3 regions of the Streptomyces sp. NPDC031121 genome follow, and region 3 is predicted to be linked to each of the others. Evidence: predicted binding sites of a transcription regulator. Region 3 holds the regulator's gene; each other region holds the start of a gene.

Region 1 (6,842 bases), on a different contig from region 3:
CGCCGTAGAACTCGGGGCCCTCGTCGCCGTGCAGCTGCACTCCCCGTACGCCGCTCTCCTCCGCAAGGCGCCGGACCTCCTCGACGGGCTGCCCCCGGAAGACGCCCACGGTGAGGACCCCGGCGGGCACCCGCGCGGCGAGTTCCCGCGCCTCCGCGGCGCCGATGGTGCGGGGGCTGCCCGGGGCGAAGACGAACCCGACGGCGTCGGCTCCCGCGGCCACGGCCGCGTCGACGTCGCGGGCGGTCTTCAGACCGCAGATCTTCACGAAGAGGTCGCTCATGCACCCAGTGAAACAAATTCGGGTGACCCGGCCCGGACGGTCTTGAAGACTGGACGCATGACCGACGCGACGCACACCCTCACCACCGGCGGCGCCGACTCCGGCCTCGACGAACGGCTCGGCAAGGAGCTCGACGCCTTCAACAAGGAGGCCTCCGGCAGCACCCCCGAGGAGTTCAGCGTGCGCGTGGACGACGCCGAGGGGAGCCTCGTCGCGGGCCTCAGCGGCTGGACCTGGGGCGACCGGGCGGGCATCGCGATGGTGTGGGTGCGGGAGGACAGCCGCCGCGACGGCTGGGGCGGCAGGCTCCTCGCCGCGGCGGAGGCGCAGGCCGCGGCCCGCGGCTGCCGCTCGATCACGGTGTCCTCGTTCACCTTCCAGGCGCCGGCCTTCTACGCCCGCCACGGCTACGAGGAGACCGCCCGCGTCCCCGGCTTCCCCGGCGGCCACGAGGACGTCTACTTCCTGAAGCCCCTCCCTGCCTCCTGAGCCGACCCCGCACCGCCCGGAGCACCGCCCCCAGGGGTGGCGCTCCGCCCGTATCCGGGCATGGCAGCCGTTCCGCCCCTAGCCTGGAACGTGCCCGCCTCAGGGCACGGCTACCCCGATGCAGGGAGGACGACGGTGACGATCATGATCCAGCGTGACACCACGATAGAGACCGCATCGCCGCCGACGTTCGAGCGCCTTCTGCGAACCGTCGAGGAAATGCACACGCCAGACGGCTTCAAGGCCGAGCTCATCCGGGGGAAGATCGTCGTGTCACCGTGGTCCAAGCTGCGTTACTACCGCCCCATGCGGGCACTGCGTGAGCAGCTCGGGGCCCATGCCCCGGACGGGCACGTGGCGGACATCGCGCCCTTCCTATTCCGGTTCCCGGAAGCGGCACGGGCGTACGGACCCGATCTCTTCGTGGCCGACGAGGCCGCCTTCGAGGAGGACGGCCGCCACGCCGACGCCGCCGCCCTGTCCCTGGTCGCGGAGTTCACCTCCGTCTCGACCAGGGATGCGGACTGGGTGGAGAAGCTGGAGGTGTACGGCCGCCTGGTGCCCGTCTACCTGGTCGTCGATATGCAGGAGTCGGAGATCACCTGCTTCTCCGACCCCTCGCCGCACGGCTACCGCTCCCGGCAGACGGTGCCCTTCGGGAAGCCCCTGACCGTCGCGGAGCCGTTCGGCTTCGAGTTCGACACGGCCGGATTCCAGTCCACTTCCTGACACGCGCCGAGGGCGGCACCCCCTCCGGGTGGAAGGGGTGCCGCCCTCGGTCGGGAACAGCCGATCAGCGCGGGGCCGATCAGAAGTCCATGTCACCGCCCGGCATGCCGCCCGGAGCGGCGGCGGCCTTCTCCGGCTTGTCGGCGATGACGGCCTCGGTGGTCAGGAACAGCGCGGCGATCGACGCGGCGTTCTGCAGGGCGGAGCGCGTGACCTTCGCCGGGTCGATGATGCCCTCGGCGATCATGTCGACGTACTCGCCGGTCGCGGCGTTCAGGCCGTGGCCCGGGGTCAGGTTGCGCACCTTCTCCACCACGACGCCGCCCTCGAGGCCGGCGTTGACGGAGATCTGCTTCAGCGGGGCCTCGAGCGCCAGCTTGACGGCGGCGGCACCGGTGGCCTCGTCGCCCTCCAGCTCCAGCTTCTCGAAGACGGAGGAGGCCTGCAGCAGGGCCACGCCGCCACCGGCGACGATGCCCTCCTCGACGGCGGCCTTCGCGTTGCGGACGGCGTCCTCGATGCGGTGCTTGCGCTCCTTGAGCTCCACCTCGGTCGCGGCGCCGGCCTTGATGACGGCCACGCCGCCGGCCAGCTTCGCGAGGCGCTCCTGGAGCTTCTCGCGGTCGTAGTCCGAGTCGGAGTTCTCGATCTCGGCGCGGATCTGGTTCACGCGACCGGCAACCTGGTCGCTGTCACCGGCACCGTCGACGATGGTGGTCTCGTCCTTGGTGATGACGACCTTGCGGGCGCGGCCCAGCAGGTCCAGGCCGGCGTTCTCCAGCTTGAGGCCGACCTCCTCGGAGATGACCGTGCCGCCCGTGAGGATGGCGATGTCGCCGAGCATGGCCTTGCGGCGGTCGCCGAAGCCCGGGGCCTTGACGGCGACGGACTTGAAGGTGCCGCGGATCTTGTTGACGACCAGGGTCGACAGGGCCTCGCCCTCGACGTCCTCGGCGATGATCAGCAGCGGCTTGCCCGACTGCATGACCTTCTCCAGGAGCGGCAGCAGGTCCTTGACGTTGCTGATCTTGGAGTTGGCGATCAGGATGTACGGGTCGTCGAGGGACGCCTCCATACGCTCCATGTCGGTGGCGAAGTACGCCGAGATGTAGCCCTTGTCGAAGCGCATGCCCTCGGTGAGCTCCAGCTCCAGACCGAAGGTCTGGGACTCCTCGACGGTGATGACGCCTTCCTTGCCGACCTTGTCCATGGCCTCGGCGATGAGCTCGCCGATCTGGGTGTCGGCGGCGGAGATGGAGGCCGTGGAAGCGATCTGCTCCTTGGTCTCGACATCCTTCGCCTGCTCCAGCAGGGCGCCGGAGACGGCCTCGACGGCCTTCTCGATACCGCGCTTGAGGGCCATCGGGTTGGCGCCGGCCGCCACGTTGCGCAGGCCCTCGCGGACGAGCGCCTGGGCGAGGACGGTCGCGGTGGTCGTACCGTCGCCGGCGACGTCGTCCGTCTTCTTGGCGACTTCCTTGACCAGCTCGGCGCCGATCTTCTCGTACGGGTCCTCGAGCTCGATCTCCTTGGCGATGGAGACACCGTCGTTGGTGATCGTGGGGGCGCCCCACTTCTTCTCAAGGACGACGTTGCGACCCTTGGGGCCAAGGGTGACCTTGACGGCGTCGGCGAGCTGGTTCATGCCGCGCTCGAGGCCGCGCCGGGCCTCCTCGTCGAACGCAATGATCTTGGCCATCTGAAGTGGTCCTCCAGGACTGGGGTTTCCCCCTGCGCCGCCAGGCGCGCGGGGAGGGGTGGATTGCTCCGGACCGCGTCCGCGCCCGCGACGGACGGCCTGCGTGACCGGCGGTTCCTTCCCGCCGGGCCTGCGGGCCTCACCGACCCGGTCCTGTGTGGTAGCACTCTCACTCGTAGAGTGCTAACGCAATGATTAGCACTCGACCCCCGCGAGTGCAAGCGGCTTCCCGCCATCCCCGGCCACCGCGGGCGACACACCCGCCGGCGGGGCGACCCGCCCCGGAACACACGGAGGGCCCGCACCCCTCCTCAGGATGCGGACCCTCGTGTATGCGTCGGTGGTCGATCGCGCCGGGGCTAGACGGCGAGCTTGACCATGTCCGCCTGCGGACCCTTCTGGCCCTGCGAGATCTCGAACTCGACCCGCTGACCCTCTTCAAGGGTGCGGTACCCGTCCATCTGGATGGCGCTGTAGTGGACGAACACATCCGCACCACCGTCGACCGCGATGAAGCCGTAGCCCTTCTCCGCGTTGAACCACTTGACGGTGCCCTGAGCCATGCCTAACTCCCCTATTACTGGCCCTTGCGCAGGACCGCACTTCGCGGTCCCGGGTCAGAACTTGCGCCGGAACGCCTCGACCGCGGCTGAATGTATCTGCACCGGTGCTGTCTGCAACAGGTCAATCCGACGAGAAATCCGGTCACGCCGAAAGCGGAAAATAGGCCGAAAATTTGTCATATTCCCGGGCAACTCGGACCCGACATATCGCGCCAAAGCCCCATAACGCACCCGCACATTGACTCAATGTCACCCATCACGCGACCCGTTCATATGCGGCGGGCAAGAACAGCGGAGGGGACTTCCCCAACTCTACCGCGCCCAACCAAGCAGAATTACCCCCTCCGCTTATTGCCGGAGGGGGTAATCGGGGTCGTGCGCGTGCGTACGGCCGCGTGCGTACGGCCGCGTGCGTACGGCTGCGTGCGTACGGGTCAGCAGCCGCCGGCGACGGCCGGAATGATGGACACGCCCGCGCCGTCCGGCGTCGCCGTCTCCAGCCCGCCCTCGAAGCGGACGTCGTCGTCGTTGACGTACACGTTCACGAAGCGGCGCAGCCTGCCCTGGTCGTCCAGGACGCGCGCGGCGATCCCGGGGTGGTTCGCCTCCAGCGACGCGATGACCTCGGCGAGGGTGGCGCCCTCGGCGGGCACCTCGGCCCGGCCGCCGGTGTAGGTGCGCAGGATGGTGGGGATGCGGACGTTGACGCTCATGGCGCTTGTGCCTTTCCGGGCGCGGGGTGCAGGGGAGGGTCAGGCCAGGCCGGCGGCGCGGAACGCGTCCAGGCTCGGGCGGATGGTGGCGGTCTGCCCGCTGTCGGCGGCCACCGCCTCCAGGGTCTTCAGGCCGTCGCCGGTGTTGAGGACGACGGTGGTCAGCGAGGGGTCGAGCTGCCCGTTCTCGATCAGCTTCTTCGTCACGCCGACGGTCACACCGCCCGCGGTCTCCGCGAAGATGCCCTCGGTCCGGGCCAGGACCTTGATGGCCTCGACGACCTGCTCGTCGGTGACGTCCTCGACGTAGCCGCCGGTGCGGCGCGCGATGTCCAGCACGTACGGGCCGTCCGCCGGGTTGCCGATCGCGAGGGACTTGGCGATCGTGTTCGGCTTCTGCGGGCGGACCACGTCGTGGCCGGCCTTGAACGCGGTGGAGACCGGAGAGCAGCCCTCGGCCTGCGCACCGAAGACCTTGTACGGGCGGTCCTCGACCAGGCCCAGCTTCACGAGCTCCTGCAGACCCTTGTCGATCTTCGTGAGCTGCGAGCCCGAGGCGATCGGCACCACGATCTGGTCGGGGAGCCGCCAGCCGAGCTGCTCGCAGATCTCGTACGCGAGCGTCTTGGAGCCCTCGCCGTAGTAGGGGCGGAGGTTGACGTTGACGAAGCCCCAGCCCTCGCCCAGCGGGTCGCCGATCAGCTCGGAGCAGAAGCGGTTCACGTCGTCGTAGTTGCCCTCGATGCCGACGAGGTCGCCGCCGTACACGCCGGCCATGACGACCTTGCCCTGCTCCAGGTCGTGCGGGATGAACACGCAGGAGCGGAACCCGGCGCGCGCCGCGGCGGCGCCGACCGCGCCCGCCAGGTTGCCCGTGGAGGAGCAGGACAGGGTGGTGAAGCCGAAGGCCCGGGCGGCCTCGACGGCGATCGCGACGACGCGGTCCTTGAAGGAGTGCGTCGGGTTGCCGGAGTCGTCCTTGACGTACAGCTTGCCGGTGACGCCCAGCTCCTTGGCCAGGTTCTCGGCGTCGACGAGCTTGGTGAAGCCCGGGTTCAGGCTGGGCTTGGAGGCCACGTCCGCCGGGACGGGCAGCAGCGGGGCGTAGCGCCAGATGTTGTTCGGGCCGGCCTCGATCGCCGCGCGCAGCGCCTCCGGGCCGCCCGTCGGCAGCTCGTACGCGACTTCGAGGGGACCGAAGCACTCGGCGCAGGCGAAAATGGGACCGAGTGCGAAGCGGGTGCCGCACTCGCGACAGGAGAGCCCGGCCGCGGGGCCGAGGTCCACGGAGGGCGCAGAAGCGGTGGTTCCGGCGGAAGGTACGGCAACGGTCTGTGCAGCCATGATCGGCGAGGCCCTTTCTCCTCATCTTCCCCATGGCGCACTTCGCCATGAGACGGAATTGGCACCTTCCCTAGCCGGGGACCTCGCTGCTGCTGCACGCAGTCGCGGGAAACCGACTGGAGGGTTGCCGGGGCTTCAACGGGCCGTGTCCCTCTGCCCCTCTGGATGAGCGGTATGGCGCGGGGCCGCGCGCTCGACGGCGCACCCCGGCATTTGTCCGAAGGACCCCCGGCATGCGGCGGTCCTTCGCGTTGTTCAAGACTGTAACCGAAGCCCCGGGCGGTTGAGACAGCCGTCCGAAGCGCGAGATGGATCACTTTTCGGCCGAACCGGCCGAGGGAAGCAGGGAGAGCCGAACGTGCTGGAAGAGGTGGAGCGCTGGCTCGCGGACCGCTCCTGGTCCGTGGCCGACCGGCCGCTCGACCAGCTGCTGGCCGCCAAACGCGCGGCCGGCACCACGGTCAGCGTCGTCCTGCCCGCCCTCGACGAGGAGGCGACCGTCGGCGACATCGTCGAGGTCATCCGGCGCGATCTCGTCGACGGACTGCCGTACCCGCTCGTCGACGAACTCGTCGTCGTCGACTCCGGGTCCACGGACCGCACCGCCGAGGTCGCCGCGAAGGCCGGTGCGACCGTCGTCCACCGCGACGACATCCTGCCCCGCATCCCCGCCGTCCCCGGCAAGGGCGAGGTGCTGTGGCGGTCGCTGCTGGCCACCACCGGGGACGTCGTCTGCTTCGTCGACGCCGACCTGCGCGACTTCTCCGCCGCGTTCGTCACCGGGATCGTCGGCCCGCTGCTGACCGAGCCGGACGTCCACTTCGTCAAGGCCATGTACGACCGCCCCCTCGGCGACGCCCCCGGCCAGGGCGGCCGCGTCACCGAACTCGTCGCCCGGCCGCTGCTCAACCTGCACTGGCCGCGGCTCGCCGGCTTCGTCCAGCCCCTCGGCGGCGAGTACGCCGTCCGCCGCGGCCTGCTGGAGCGGCTGCCGTTCCCCGTCGGCTACGGCGTCGAACTGG
Region 2 (6,842 bases), on a different contig from region 3:
CGTCACCACGCTGTGGACCTGGACCGGCCGCCACAAGGGCGCCTTCATGGGAGCCGCCCCGACCGGGAGGACCTGCACCATGACCGGGACGACGGTCTTCCGGTGCCGGGACGGGATGATCGCGGAGGGCTGGTGGCACTACGACGCGATGGGCCTGATGCGCCAGGTCGGCGCCGCGCCGGCCTGAGCCGGGGCAGCCGCCGGCGCACACGGCGACGGCCCCGGCCGCTCCCGCCTCGCGGCGGTGGCGGCCGGGGCCGTCGCACGGAGTCCGGCAGGGGGTTCACACCCCCGCGGGATCAGTGGCTGTGGCCGTGGCCGTGCCCGTGACCGTGGCCGTTCGCCTCTTCCTCTTCCTTCTTCTCGACGACCAGGGTCTCGGTCGTGAGCAGCAGGGAGGCGATGGAGGCGGCGTTCTCCAGCGCGGAGCGGGTCACCTTGACCGGGTCGATGACGCCGGCCTTGACCAGGTCGCCGTACTCGCCGGAGGCGGCGTTGAAGCCCTGGCCCTTGTCGAGCTCGGCCACCTTGGAGGTGATGACGTAGCCCTCGAGGCCCGCGTTCTCGGCGATCCAGCGCAGGGGCTCGACGGCGGCGCGGCGCACGACCGCGACACCGGTGCCCTCGTCGCCGGCCAGGTCGAGGTTGCCCTCCAGGACCTTGACGGCGTGGACGAGCGCAGAGCCGCCACCGGAGACGATGCCCTCCTCGACCGCGGCGCGGGTCGCGGAGATGGCGTCCTCCAGGCGGTGCTTCCGCTCCTTCAGCTCCACCTCGGTGGCGGCGCCGACCTTGATGACGCAGACGCCGCCGGCGAGCTTCGCGAGGCGCTCCTGGAGCTTCTCGCGGTCCCAGTCGGAGTCGGTCGTCTCGATCTCGGCCTTGATCTGGTTGACGCGGCCGAGGACGTCCTCGGAGGAGCCCGCACCGTCGACGATGGTGGTGTCGTCCTTGGTGACGGTCACGCGGCGCGCGGAGCCGAGGACGTCCAGGCCGGCCTGGTCGAGCTTGAGGCCGACCTCCTCGGCGATGACGGTGGCACCGGTGAGGGTGGCCATGTCCTGGAGCATCGCCTTGCGGCGGTCGCCGAAGCCGGGGGCCTTGACCGCGACGGCGTTGAACGTGCCGCGGATCTTGTTGACGACCAGGGTCGACAGGGCCTCGCCCTCGACGTCCTCGGCGATGATCAGCAGCGGCTTGGAGCCACCCGCCTGGATGACCTTCTCCAGCAGCGGCAGCAGGTCCTGGATCGAGGAGATCTTGCCCTGGTGGATCAGGATGTAGGGGTCCTCCAGGACCGCCTCCATGCGCTCCTGGTCCGTCACGAAGTACGGCGACAGGTAGCCCTTGTCGAAGGCCATGCCCTCGGTGAACTCGAGCTCCAGGCCGAAGGCGTTGGACTCCTCGACGGTGATGACGCCGTCCTTGCCGACCTTGTCCATCGCCTCGGCGATGAGCTCGCCGACCTGCTGGTCCTGCGCGGAGAGCGCGGCGACGGCGGCGATGTCGGACTTGTCCTCGATCGGACGGGCGGTCGCGAGGAGCTCGGCGGACACGGCCTTGACCGCGGCGTCGATGCCCTTCTTCAGGGCGGCCGGGGAGGCGCCGGCGGCGACGTTGCGCAGGCCCTCGCGGACGAGCGCCTGGGCCAGGACGGTGGCGGTGGTGGTGCCGTCGCCCGCGATGTCGTTGGTCTTGGTCGCCACCTCCTTCACCAGCTGCGCGCCGAGGTTCTCGTACGGGTCGTCCAGCTCGACCTCGCGGGCGATGGTGACACCGTCGTTGGTGATGGTGGGGGCGCCGAACTTCTTGTCGATGACGACGTTGCGGCCCTTGGGGCCGATCGTCACCTTGACCGTGTCGGCCAGCTTGTTGACGCCGCGCTCGAGGGCGCGACGGGCGTCCTCGTCGAACTTCAGGATCTTCGCCATGGGAGCGGTTCAGCCCTCTCGAAAACTAGGGTTCAAAGAACTGCGCCCCTCGCCGCCCGGCAATCAGCGGGGTGACCAGGGGCGCAGCTCAAAGCAGTGCTGGGAGAAGTGAACTACTTCTCGATGATCGCGAGCACGTCGCGAGCCGAGAGGACGAGGTACTCCTCGCCGCTGTACTTCACCTCGGTGCCGCCGTACTTGCTGTACAGCACGACGTCGCCGACGGAGACGTCCAGCGGCAGGCGCTGGCCGTCCTCGAAGCGGCCCGGGCCCACGGCGAGGACGACGCCCTCCTGGGGCTTCTCCTTCGCGGTGTCCGGGATGACCAGGCCGGAGGCCGTGGTCTGCTCGGCGTCGAGCGGCTGGACCACGATGCGGTCCTCAAGCGGCTTGATGGCAACCTTGGAGCTGGCGGTCGTCACGATCCGACCTCCCCCTTCGGAGATCTCACGGGGTTAACTGTCTGAGGTGGCGACCAGGTGGATCCGTCGTCGCGGGTGCCGGACCTGCCCGTCGCTGTGTTGGCACTCACCGGGGGCGAGTGCCAGGTGCGAGACTATTCCGGCGATTAGCACTCGGTCAAGCGGAGTGCCAACACGCTCTCCCGTCGTACGCCTTCCGGCCACTCCCAGGCCGAATCACGCGCCTGTACGCGGGGCTTCGGCACGCCCGGCGGCGTGTCGGCCCGGCGGGGTCGCGGGCCGGGGCAACCCCCGGGCGGCCGCACACGTCGTAGAAGATATGAAGATAAAGCGCCCCAATGCGGACGAGGCGGCTCCGGACGAAACCGCTCCGGACGGCACCTGCGCCCCGTGCGGGGCCTGAAGCCCCTGACGCCGGCGGGCGCGCGCCGGCGCACCGAGGCACTGCTGCTGGCGCTCACCGTCGGCATCACCGTCCTCGGCCACGCGAGCGCCGGCCTCGCGCTGAACGGGGCGCTGCCGGTCAACCTGGCCGCCTTCGGCGCCGGCATGAGCCTGCTGGCCCTCGTCGTCCACCTGGGCGTGCGCCGGTTCGCTGCGTACGCCGACCCGCTCGTCCTGCCGCTCGCCCTGCTGCTGACGGGGCTCGGGCTGGTGCTGCTGCACCGGCTCGACCACGCGTACATCGAGCGGTACGGGGGCGACGCATACGCGCCCGGCCAACTGGTGTGGACGGTCATCGGGGTGGCGGCCTGCCTGCTGGTGCTGGCGCTGCTGCGCGACCACCGGCGGCTCCAGCGGTTCATCTACCTCACGATGGCGGCGGCGCTGGTGCTGCTCGCTGCCCCGGCCTTCTCCCCTGCGGACACGTACGGCGCCAAGCGGTGGATCGTCGTCGGAGGCCTGTCGGTGCAGCCGGGCGAGTTCGTGAAGATCATGATCTCGGTGTTCTTCGCGGGCTACCTGGTGGTCCACCGGCACTCGCTGGCGCTGGCGGGCCGCCGGCTCCTCGGGGTGCAGCTGCCGCCGATGCGGCAGCTCGGCCCGATCGCCTCGGTGTGGGTCCTCTCGCTGCTCGTCCTGGTGTTCGAGCGCGACCTCGGGACGTCGCTGATCTTCTTCGGCGTCTTCGTGGTGATGCTGTACGTGGCCACCGAGCGCACCGGATGGATCGTCTGCGGGCTGGTCATGGCCGCGGGCGGCGCCTTCGCCGTCGGCTCGACCGAGCCGCACGTCAAGGCGCGCGTGGCGGCCTGGCTGAACCCGCTGTCGTACTACTGGGACGAGCGCCCGCCGGGCGTCACCTCGGAGCAGGCGGCGCAGGCGCTGTTCGGCTTCGGCAGCGGCGGCATGTCGGGGACGGGGCTCGGCCTCGGCCACCCCGAGCTGATCAGGTTCGCCGGCCGCAGCGACTTCATCCTCACCACCGTCGGCGAGGAGCTGGGCCTCGCAGGCGTCATGGCCGTCCTGCTGCTGTACGCGCTCCTCGTGCAGCGGGGGCTGCGGATGGCGCTGGGCGCCCGCGACCCGTTCGGGAAGCTGCTGGCGGTGGGCCTGTCGGCGGCGCTGGCGCTCCAGGTGTTCGTGGTGGCGGGCGGCGTGACCGGGCTGATCCCGCTGACCGGCAAGGCGCTGCCCTTCCTGGCGAAGGGAGGCTCGTCCCTGCTGGCCAACTGGATCATGGTCGCGCTGCTGCTGCGGATCAGCGACAGCGCGGAGCGGCAGCGCCAGGCCGACCGCCGCGGCCGCGCGGCGGCCGCCGTCGCGCCGCCGTCCGCGGCGCGGGCCCGGGCCGTGCCGGGCGGCTGATGGGCGAACGCGCGGGCCAGCGAGGCGGCGCCGAAGAGGACCAGGCCGAGGCGGAAGACGCGGCGCCGCCCGAAGCGGTCCGCGAGCGCGCCGGAGGCGATCAGCAGGCCTGCCAGGACCACGGTGTAGGCGTCCACGGCCCATTCCAGGCCGCGGGTGCCGGTGCCGAGGCCGCGGCCGATCGCGGGCAGGGCGACGTTGACGATCGTGGTGTCGACGCCGACCAGGAACATGCTCAGTGCGCACACGGCCAGGACGGTCCAGCGCCGCCGCGCCCCGGGCGCACCGGACGGCCCGGAAGCCGGCCCGGGGTGCGGCGCCGGGTCCGGCCCGGGGCGCCGTACGGGGTCGGCCCCGGCCTACGGCTCCGGGTCCGGCCCCGGAGGCCGTACGGGGTCGGGCTCAGGGCTTCGTACGGTGTCCGGCCCGGGAGGTCGTAGCGGCTGCGCGGCCGGTCGCGGGGCCGGGGCCGCGGCCGGGTTCGGGGTGGATGCCACGGGGTCCGCCTTCCGTCGGGGAGGGTCTGCCGGCCCATGCTCGGACCGGCCCCCGCCGCCCGCGGAGGAGTTTTGCGGAGACCGCAAAATGGGACCGTGGACGCGGACTCGCTGACGGAACTGCTCGACGCCATCGGGCCGCGCCTGCGCGCGCTGCGCCGGGCCCGCGGGCTCACCCTGGAGGCTCTCGCCGCGGACACCGGCATCTCCCTGAGCACGCTCTCCCGCCTGGAGTCCGGCCTGCGGCGCCCCACCCTGGACCTGCTGCTGCCGCTCGCGGCGGCGCACCGCGTCTCTCTCGACCAGCTGGTGGCCGCGCCCGCGACCGGCGACCCGGGGGTCCACCTGGTGCCGCGCCGGCGCGAGCGCGGCAGCGTCCTCGTCCCGCTGACCCAGTACCCGGGCCGCGTCCGGGGGTTCAAGCAGGTGCTCGCCCACCGCGAGCCGCGGCTCGTCAGCCACGAGGGCTACGAGTGGCTGTACGTGCTCGCCGGGGAGCTGCGGCTGCTGCTCGGGGAGCGGGAGTTCACGCTCCGCCCGGGCGAGGTCGCCGAGTTCGACACCGGCGAGCCGCACTGGTTCGGGCCGGCCGGCCCGGAGGCGGTGGAGATCCTGCACCTGTTCGGCCCCCGCGGGGACCAGGCGGTCGTCCGTACCGGTCCGGGGGCCGCGGCGCCGCAGGACCCGTGCGGCCAGGGGCCGTCAGGGCCTCAGAGGTAGTCCTCCAGGCGGCCTATGCGGAAGCCCTGCTCCTGGATGCTGCGCAGCATGTTGGCGGTCATCTGGACCTCGGTGGCGCCCTTGAGCTCGGCGGGGCCGCGGAAGTGGGCGAGGACGATGTCGCCGGGCCGCAGGCCGGAGCCCTCGGCGTACTGGAAGTCCTTGATCTGCATGGACGCCCGCCACAGCACGACCCGCGAGATGCCGCACTCGGCGGCGGCCTTCAGCGTGTCGTCGTTGTAGTTGCCGTAGGGCGGGCGGAAGAGGGGCGGCCTGGTGCCGAAGCGCTTCTCCAGGCGCTCCTGCTGACCGCATATCTCCTTCTTCTGCGCGGCGAAGGGCAGGGTCCGCAGGTTCGGGTGCGTCAGCGTGTGGTTGTTCACGGTGCTGCCCGAGCCGTTGTCGCGGAGCTTCTCGAAGTGCCCGTAGTCGGACGAGGCCGCGCTGTCCGTGAGGAACATGCTGATCGGCAGCCTGAGGTCGGCCGCCATCTTCAGGAACTCGGGGTCCTTCTCGGCGCCGTCGTCGAAGGTGAGGAAGACGGTCTTCTCGCCCGGGGGCAGGGGTATTCGGTCCACGACCTGCGCCTTCCCGGGCGCGCCGGGCGGCAGGGCCGGCTTCTGCGCCGGCTTGGGGGCGTACTCCAGGGGGGCGGCGAGCCCCCACTTGCGGTACGCCTGGCCGTCGGCCGCGGAGGCCGACGGGGAGGAGGCGCCCGGCCCGGCCCCCTGGTCCCCTGCCGGGGCGGAGGACTCGGACCGGGCGGTGTTGCGGCCCAGCCGCTCGATCGGGTCCACGCTGTTCCCGCATCCCGCCAGGGACAGTGCCAGCGCGCCGGCAGCGAGTATGGCAGCCGTCAGCCGGCGCGCGTGCTTCACAGGTAGTCCTCCAAGCGGGCCACGGCGTAACCCTTGTCCGTGACGGTCTTCATGACGTGGCGGATCATGTCGGGCATGGTGCCCTTCCAGTCCTCGCTCCCCCGGAAATGCGTGAGGATGATATCTCCGGGATGCAGGTCGCGGTCCCATTCTCGGTAGTCCATCCGGTTCGGGAAGCCCTCGGCGTTCCACAGCGGAACGGCCTTGATGCCGCAGGACTTTGCCGCGCGCAGGGTGTCCTCGTTGTAGTTGCCGTACGGCGGCCGGAAGAGCGCCGGGCGCTTGCCGAAGGTCTTCTGGATGGTGTCCTGCTGGCCGCAGATCTCCTCGCGCTGCTTCTCGTAGGAGAGCGCCGGCATGTACCGGTGGTTGAGGGTGTGGTTGTTCAGGGTGACGCCCGCGGCCTGCATGGCCTTGAAGTACGGGTAGTCGTCGCGGATGAGGTAGTCGCTGACGAACGCCGTGTACGGGATCTTCAGCTCCTGCATCATCTTCAGGAACTCGGGGTCCTTCTCCGCTCCGTCGTCGATCGTCAGGAAGACGACCTTGTCCTCGGTCGGAACGGTGGTGAAGACCGGGGGGAGT
Region 3 (6,842 bases):
GCGCCGAGCTGCCCGAGCTGGCCCACGTCGTCGTCCTGGAGGCCGCCGACGCCGTCGCCGCCGAGGACGACCCCGAGGGCTGGGTGCTCTCCCTCGCCGACCTGGAGGACCGCGGCCGCGAGTACCTCGCCAAGCACCCGGACGCGGTCCGCGAGCGGATCGGCGCCATCACCTCCGACCAGCTCGCCACACTGATCTACACCTCGGGCACCACCGGCCGCCCCAAGGGCGTCCGCCTGCCGCACGACAACTGGTCGTACATGGCCAAGGCCACCGTCGCCACCGGCCTGATCAGGGGCGACGACGTCCAGTACCTGTGGCTGCCGCTCGCCCACGTCTTCGGCAAGGTCCTCACCTCCGGCCAGATCGAGGTGGGGCACGTCACCGCCGTCGACGGCCGCATCGACAAGATCATCGAGAACCTGCCGGTCGTCCAGCCGACCTACATGGCGGCCGTTCCGCGCATCTTCGAGAAGGTCTACAACGGCGTGGCGGCCAAGGCCCGCGCCGGCGGCGGCGCCAAGTACAAGATCTTCCAGTGGTCCGTCGGCGTCGCCCGCGAGTACGCCAAGGCCACCCAGGACAACTACCGGCGCACCGGCCGGGCCACCGCCCCCCTCGGCCTCACCGCCAAGCACCGCATCGCCGACGCGCTCGTCTACTCCAAGCTCCGCGACGCCTTCGGCGGCCGGCTGCGCGCCGCCGTCTCCGGCGCCTCCGCCCTCGCCCCCGAGATCGGCTACTTCTTCTCCGGCGCCGGCATCCACATCCTGGAGGGCTACGGCCTCACCGAGTCCAGCGCCGCCTCCTTCGTCAACCCCGGCGAGGCCTACCGCACCGGCACCGTCGGCAAGCCGCTCCCCGGCACCGAGGTCCGCATCGCCGACGACGGCGAGGTCCTGCTCCGCGGCCCCGGCATCATGCAGGGCTACCACGGCCAGCCCGAGAAGACCGCCGAGGTGCTGGAGGAGGACGGCTGGCTGCACACCGGCGACATCGGCGAGCTCTCGCCCGACGGCTACCTGCGCATCACCGACCGCAAGAAGGACCTGATCAAGACGTCGGGCGGCAAGTACGTCGCCCCCGCCGAGATCGAGGGCCAGTTCAAGGCGATCTGCCCGTACGTGTCGTCGATCGTCGTCCACGGCGCCGACCGGAACTTCTGCACCGCCCTCGTCGCCCTCGACGAGGCCGCCATCCTCGGCTGGGCCGCCGAGAACGGGCTGGACGGGAAGACGTACTCCGAGGTGCTCGCCGCCCCCGAGACGGACCGCCTGGTCGAGACGTACGTCCAGACCCTCAACGAGGGCCTCCAGCGCTGGCAGACGATCAAGAAGTTCCGGATCCTGCCGCGCGACCTCGACGTCGAGCACGGCGACCTCACGCCCAGCCTCAAGCTGAAGCGGCCCGTCGTCGAGCGTGAGTTCAAGCACCTGATCGACGAGATGTACGAGGGCACCCGCGAGGCCTGAAACCCCGACCGGCCCCGTACCGGCGGGCCCCCGGCCCCGCCGGAGGGGGCCGGGCCCGCCGCCGGACCGCCCCCCGCAGGCCCGCGCCCGCCGCGCGCACGGCCGGGCCCGGGCGGGCGTGCGGGACAATGGGCCCATGCCTTCCGCACTGCCCGACGGTGAACCCATGCCCGAAGACGGCGCCCTGCCGCCGCACGCCCTGGCGGGCGCGGGGGACCGTCCGCTCGGGTTCTACCTGCACGTCCCGTACTGCGCCACGCGCTGCGGCTACTGCGACTTCAACACGTACACCGCCACCGAGCTGCGAGGCAGCGGAGGCGTGCTCGCGTCCCGCGAGAACTACGCCGACACCCTCGCCGACGAGGTCCGCCTGGCCCGCAAGGTCCTCGGCGACGACCCCCGGCCGGTCCGCACGGTCTTCGTCGGCGGCGGCACCCCGACGCTGCTGCCGGCCGCGCACCTCGTCCGCATGCTGGCGGCCGTCCGCGACGAGTTCGGCCTCGCTCCCGGCGCCGAGGTGACCACCGAGGCCAACCCCGAGTCGGTCGACGCCGCCTACCTGGCCGAACTGCGCGAGGGCGGCTTCAACCGGATCTCCTTCGGCATGCAGAGCGCCAAGCGGCACGTCCTGCAGGTGCTGGACCGCACCCACACCCCGGGACGCCCCGAGGCCTGCGTCGCCGAGGCCCGCCGGGCCGGTTTCGAGCACGTCAACCTCGACCTGATCTACGGCACCCCCGGCGAGAGCGACGACGACTGGCGCGACTCCCTCGACGCCGCGCTCGGCGCCGGCCCCGACCACATCTCCGCGTACGCGCTGATCGTCGAGGAGGGAACCCAGCTCGCCCGCCGGATCCGGCGCGGCGAGGTCCCCATGACGGACGACGACGTCCACGCCGACCGGTACCTGATCGCCGACGAGGTCCTCGCCGGCTCCGGCTTCCACTGGTACGAGGTCTCGAACTGGGCGGCCTCCGAGGCGGGGCGCTGCCTGCACAACGAGCTGTACTGGCGGGGCGCCGACTGGTGGGGCGCCGGCCCCGGGGCGCACAGCCACGTCGGCGGCGTGCGCTGGTGGAACGTGAAGCACCCCGGCGCGTACGCGGCCGCGCTCGCCGCCGGGCGCTCGCCCGGGGCGGGCCGGGAGCTGCTGTCCGCGGAGGACCGCCGCGTGGAGCGGATCCTGCTGGAGCTGCGGCTGGCGGAGGGCGCGCCGCTGGCGCTGCTCGCCGAGCAGGGGCTCGCGGCCTCGCGCCGGGCGCTCGCGGACGGGCTGCTGGAGGCCGGGCCGTACCGGGAGGGGCGGGCCGTCCTCACGCTGCGGGGGCGGCTGCTCGCCGACGCGGTGGTCCGGGACCTGGTGGACTGAAGCGGGCGGGCGGCCCCGGGGCCGCCGCGCCTTCAGCCGGCGGGGGCCGTGACGAAGTCGATCAGTTCCTCGACGCGGCCCAGCAGGGACGGCTCCAGGTCGCGGTACGACGCCACGCGGGACAGGATGTGCCGCCAGGCCGCGCCCGTGTTCTCCGGCCAGCCCAGGGCGCGGCAGACGCCCGTCTTCCAGTCCTGGCCCCGCGGGACCGCCGGCCAGGCCGCGATACCCAGGGACGACGGCTTCACCGCCTGCCAGACGTCCACGTACGGGTGACCCGCGACCAGGACGTGCTCGCCCGACACCTGCGCGGCGATGCGGGACTCCTTCGACCCCGGCACGAGGTGGTCCACCAGCACGCCCAGGCGGGCGCCCGGGCCGGGCGCGAACTCGGCAACCACGGCCGGGAGGTCGTCGACGCCCTCCAGGTACTCCACGACGACGCCCTCGATCCGCAGGTCGTCGCCCCAGACCCGCTCGACGAGCTCGGCGTCGTGCCGGCCCTCCACGTAGATGCGGCCCGCCCGGGCCACCCGCGCCCTGGCGCCGGGGACGGCGATCGAGCCCGACGCGGTGCGCCGCGGGCCGGACGGGGCCCGGGAGGACCGTACGAGGGTGACGGGGGCGCCCTCCAGCAGGAAGCCCCGCGGCTCCAGCGGGAACACGCGCCGCTTGCCGAAGCGGTCCTCCAGGGTCACCGTGCCCGCCTCGCAGGCGACGACGGCGCCGCAGAAGCCCGTGCCCGCCTCCTCCACGACGAGGTCCGGCTCGGCCGGCACCTCCGGGACGGGCCTGGGGCGCTTCCACTGCGGGGTGAGGTCGGGGGAGTACTCGCGCATCCGGCCGACCCTAGGAGAGCGGGCGCGCTCAGGCGTCCGACACGCCGAAACGCACCGCCAGTGTGGCGCGTTGCGCACGGACGAACGCCGCGTCGACGACCGCCCCGTGCCCCGGCACGTACAGGGCGTCCCCGCCGCCCAGCGCCAGCAGCCGGTCCAGCGCCGCGGGCCACTGCGCGGGCACCGCGTCGGGGCCGGCCTGCGGCTCCCCGGACTCCTCCACCAGGTCGCCGCAGAAGACCGTCTCCCGCTCGCCGGGCACGAGCACCGCCAGGTCGTGGCGGGTGTGCCCGGGGGAGACGTTCGCGAGCAGCGCCTGCACCCCGCCCAGGTCCAGCGTCCACTCGCCCGACACCAGGTGCCGCGGGACAACCAGCAGGTCGGCCGCCTCGGCGGCGTCCGCCGGGTCCAGGCCGTGCCGTACGGCGTCGCCGCGGAGCTCCTCGCGGCCCGCGGACAGCTCGGCGTCGAGGCCGACGGCGCCGTACACCTCGGCGCCGGCGAAGGCCGCACCGCCCAGAACATGATCGAAATGGCCGTGCGTGAATGCGATATGGGTCACGTGCCGGCCCGTCAGGCGCTCCGCCTCTGCCCTCAGCAGGGCCCCTTCGCGCACACTGGAACCCGGGTCGACGATCAGTACGGAATCGTCCCCCACCACCAGTCCCACGGTGCAATCCCACACCGGGAGGCGCTTCCGGCCGGTCCGCCCGGTCAGCCTCTCCCAGCCCGCCTCTTCCCAAGCCACGTCCATACCGCGACGCTACCTGGCGGGCCGCCCTTGCTAGCCGCGTACCCCCCGGCCGTACACTGACCGGGGGATCTCTGGCACTCGTACGACCCGAGTGCCAAAACGAACGACCACCACGACCCGCATCACAGCTGGAGGTGCGCGCGATGCTCAGCGAACGCAGACTCGAGGTGCTGCGCGCCATCGTCCAGGACTACGTCGGGACGGAGGAGCCGGTCGGCTCCAAGGCGCTCACCGAGCGGCACAAGCTCGGCGTCTCGCCCGCCACCGTGCGCAACGACATGGCCGTGCTGGAGGAGGAGGGCTACATCGCCCAGCCGCACACCAGCGCGGGCCGCATCCCCACGGACAAGGGCTACCGGCTGTTCGTCGACCGGCTGGCGGGGGTCAAGCCGCTGTCGACGCCCGAGCGCCGGGCCATCCAGAACTTCCTCGACGGGGCCGTCGACCTCGACGACGTCGTCGGCCGCACCGTGCGGCTGCTCGCGCAGCTGACCCGGCAGGTCGCGATCGTCCAGTACCCGTCGCTGACCCGCTCGACCGTCCGGCACGTGGAGCTGCTGTCGCTGGCTCCCGCGCGCCTGATGCTCGTGCTGATCACCGACACGGGCCGGGTCGAGCAGCGGCTCGTCGACTGCCCGGCGCCCTTCGGCGAGACCTCCCTGGCCGACCTGCGGGCGCGGCTCAACAGCCGGGTCGTCGGCCGCCGGTTCACGGACGTACCGACGCTGGTGCAGGACCTCCCCGAGGCATTCGAGCCGGAGGACCGGGGCACGGTGTCGACGGTGCTGTCGACGCTGCTGGAGACCCTGGCCGAGGAGGCCGAGGAGCGCCTGATGATCGGCGGCACCGCCAATCTGACGCGCTCCGGACACGATTTCCCCCTGACGATCAGGCCGGTGCTGGAGGCGCTGGAGGAGCAGGTCGTGCTCCTCAAGCTGCTCGGCGAGGCCAATGAATCGGGCATGGCCGTACGAATCGGGCATGAGAATGCCTACGAGGGACTGAACTCCACGTCCGTCGTCTCGGTCGGCTACGGTTCGGGCGGCGAAACAGTCGCCAAACTCGGCGTGGTCGGACCGACCCGCATGGACTACCCCGGAACGATGGGAGCGGTACGCGCAGTGGCACGTTACGTCGGACAGATCCTGGCGGAGTCGTAAGTGGCCACGGACTACTACGCCGTACTCGGCGTGCGCCGCGACGCATCGCAGGACGAGATCAAGAAGGCCTTCCGCCGCCTCGCGCGCGAACTCCACCCGGACGTCAATCCGGACCCGAAGACGCAGGAGCGCTTCAAGGAGATCAACGCCGCGTACGAGGTGCTCTCGGACCCGCAGAAGAAGCAGGTCTACGACCTCGGCGGCGACCCGCTGTCCTCCTCGGGCGGCGGCGGCGCGGGCGGTTTCGGGGCGGGCGGCTTCGGCAACTTCTCCGACATCATGGACGCCTTCTTCGGCCAGGCGGCGCAGCGCGGCCCGCGCTCGCGCACCCGCCGCGGCCAGGACGCCATGATCCGCCTGGACCTGGAGCTGGACGAGGCCGCCTTCGGCACGACCAAGGAGATCCAGGTCGACACGGCCGTCGTGTGCACCACCTGCTCCGGCGAGGGCGCCGCTCCCGGCACCTCGGCGCAGACGTGCGACATGTGCCGCGGCCGCGGCGAGGTCTCGCAGGTCACCCGGTCCTTCCTGGGCCAGGTCATGACCTCGCGCCCCTGCCCGCAGTGCCAGGGCTTCGGCACGGTCGTCCCCACCCCGTGCCCCGAGTGCGCGGGCGACGGGCGGGTCCGCTCCCGCCGCAGCCTCACGGTGAAGATCCCCGCCGGCGTCGAGAACGGCACCCGGATCCAGCTCGCGGGCGAGGGCGAGGTCGGCCCCGGCGGCGGCCCCGCCGGCGACCTGTACGTGGAGATCCACGAGCTGAGCCACCCGGTCTTCCAGCGGCGCGGCGACGACCTGCACTGCACGGTCACCCTCCCGATGACCGCGGCCGCGCTCGGCACCAAGTGCCCGCTGGAAACGCTCGACGGCATGGAGGAGGTCGACATCCGGCCCGGCACCCAGTCCGGCCAGTCGATCCCGCTGCACGGCCGCGGCGTGACCCACCTGCGCGGCGGCGGGCGCGGCGACCTCATCGTGCACGTCGAGGTCCAGACCCCCGCCAAGCTGGACGCCCAGCAGGAGGAGCTGCTGCGGCAGCTCGCCAAGCTGCGCGGCGAGGAGCGCCCCATGGGCCAGTTCGCCCCCGGCCAGCAGGGCCTCTTCAGCCGCCTGAAGGACGCCTTCAACGGCCGCTGACCGGCCGGAGCGGACCACCCCGCCGAGCCCGGCCCGGGAACACCCCGGGCCGGGTTCGGCGCGTTCCCGGGACCGCCGCGGCCGCCCGGCGCGGCGGACTATGCCAGGCGG

The links. Region 3 encodes HrcA, which represses chaperone genes, less so after heat shock. Its sites were predicted from a motif close to TTNGCACTCNGNNNNNCNGAGTGCNAA; they were not measured.
Region 1: a site for HrcA is predicted at 3,361-3,387, ahead of groL (chaperonin GroEL). Genes of this name have one in related genera too.
Region 2: a site for HrcA is predicted at 2,500-2,526, ahead of groES (co-chaperone GroES). Genes of this name have one in related genera too.

The regions. Positions count from the first base shown of each region.
Region 1 covers NZ_JBVIGV010000008.1:94,904-101,745, reverse strand. The annotation lists gene ACZ462_RS16500 (phosphoribosylanthranilate isomerase) at 1-283, opposite strand, end outside; gene ACZ462_RS16495 (GNAT family N-acetyltransferase) at 341-772, shown strand; gene ACZ462_RS16490 (Uma2 family endonuclease) at 992-1,501, shown strand; gene groL (chaperonin GroEL) at 1,581-3,200, opposite strand; gene ACZ462_RS16480 (cold-shock protein) at 3,560-3,763, opposite strand; gene ACZ462_RS16475 (MoaD/ThiS family protein) at 4,198-4,476, opposite strand; gene thrC (threonine synthase) at 4,516-5,820, opposite strand; SAM riboswitch class I at 5,839-5,992, opposite strand; gene ACZ462_RS16465 (glucosyl-3-phosphoglycerate synthase) at 6,179-6,842, shown strand, end outside.
Region 2 covers NZ_JBVIGV010000001.1:15,351-22,192, reverse strand. The annotation lists gene ACZ462_RS00120 (ester cyclase) at 1-187, shown strand, start outside; gene groL (chaperonin GroEL) at 300-1,931, opposite strand; gene groES (co-chaperone GroES) at 2,045-2,353, opposite strand; gene ACZ462_RS00105 (FtsW/RodA/SpoVE family cell cycle protein) at 2,744-4,162, shown strand; partial or broken gene ACZ462_RS00100 (MFS transporter) at 4,168-4,395, opposite strand; gene ACZ462_RS00095 (helix-turn-helix domain-containing protein) at 4,756-5,379, shown strand; gene ACZ462_RS00090 (polysaccharide deacetylase family protein) at 5,370-6,257, opposite strand; gene ACZ462_RS00085 (polysaccharide deacetylase family protein) at 6,254-6,842, opposite strand, start outside.
Region 3 covers NZ_JBVIGV010000003.1:271,711-278,552, forward strand. The annotation lists gene ACZ462_RS06815 (AMP-dependent synthetase/ligase) at 1-1,472, shown strand, start outside; gene hemW (radical SAM family heme chaperone HemW) at 1,609-2,841, shown strand; gene ACZ462_RS06825 (DUF3097 domain-containing protein) at 2,874-3,680, opposite strand; gene ACZ462_RS06830 (MBL fold metallo-hydrolase) at 3,709-4,434, opposite strand; gene hrcA (heat-inducible transcriptional repressor HrcA) at 4,578-5,594, shown strand; gene dnaJ (molecular chaperone DnaJ) at 5,595-6,731, shown strand.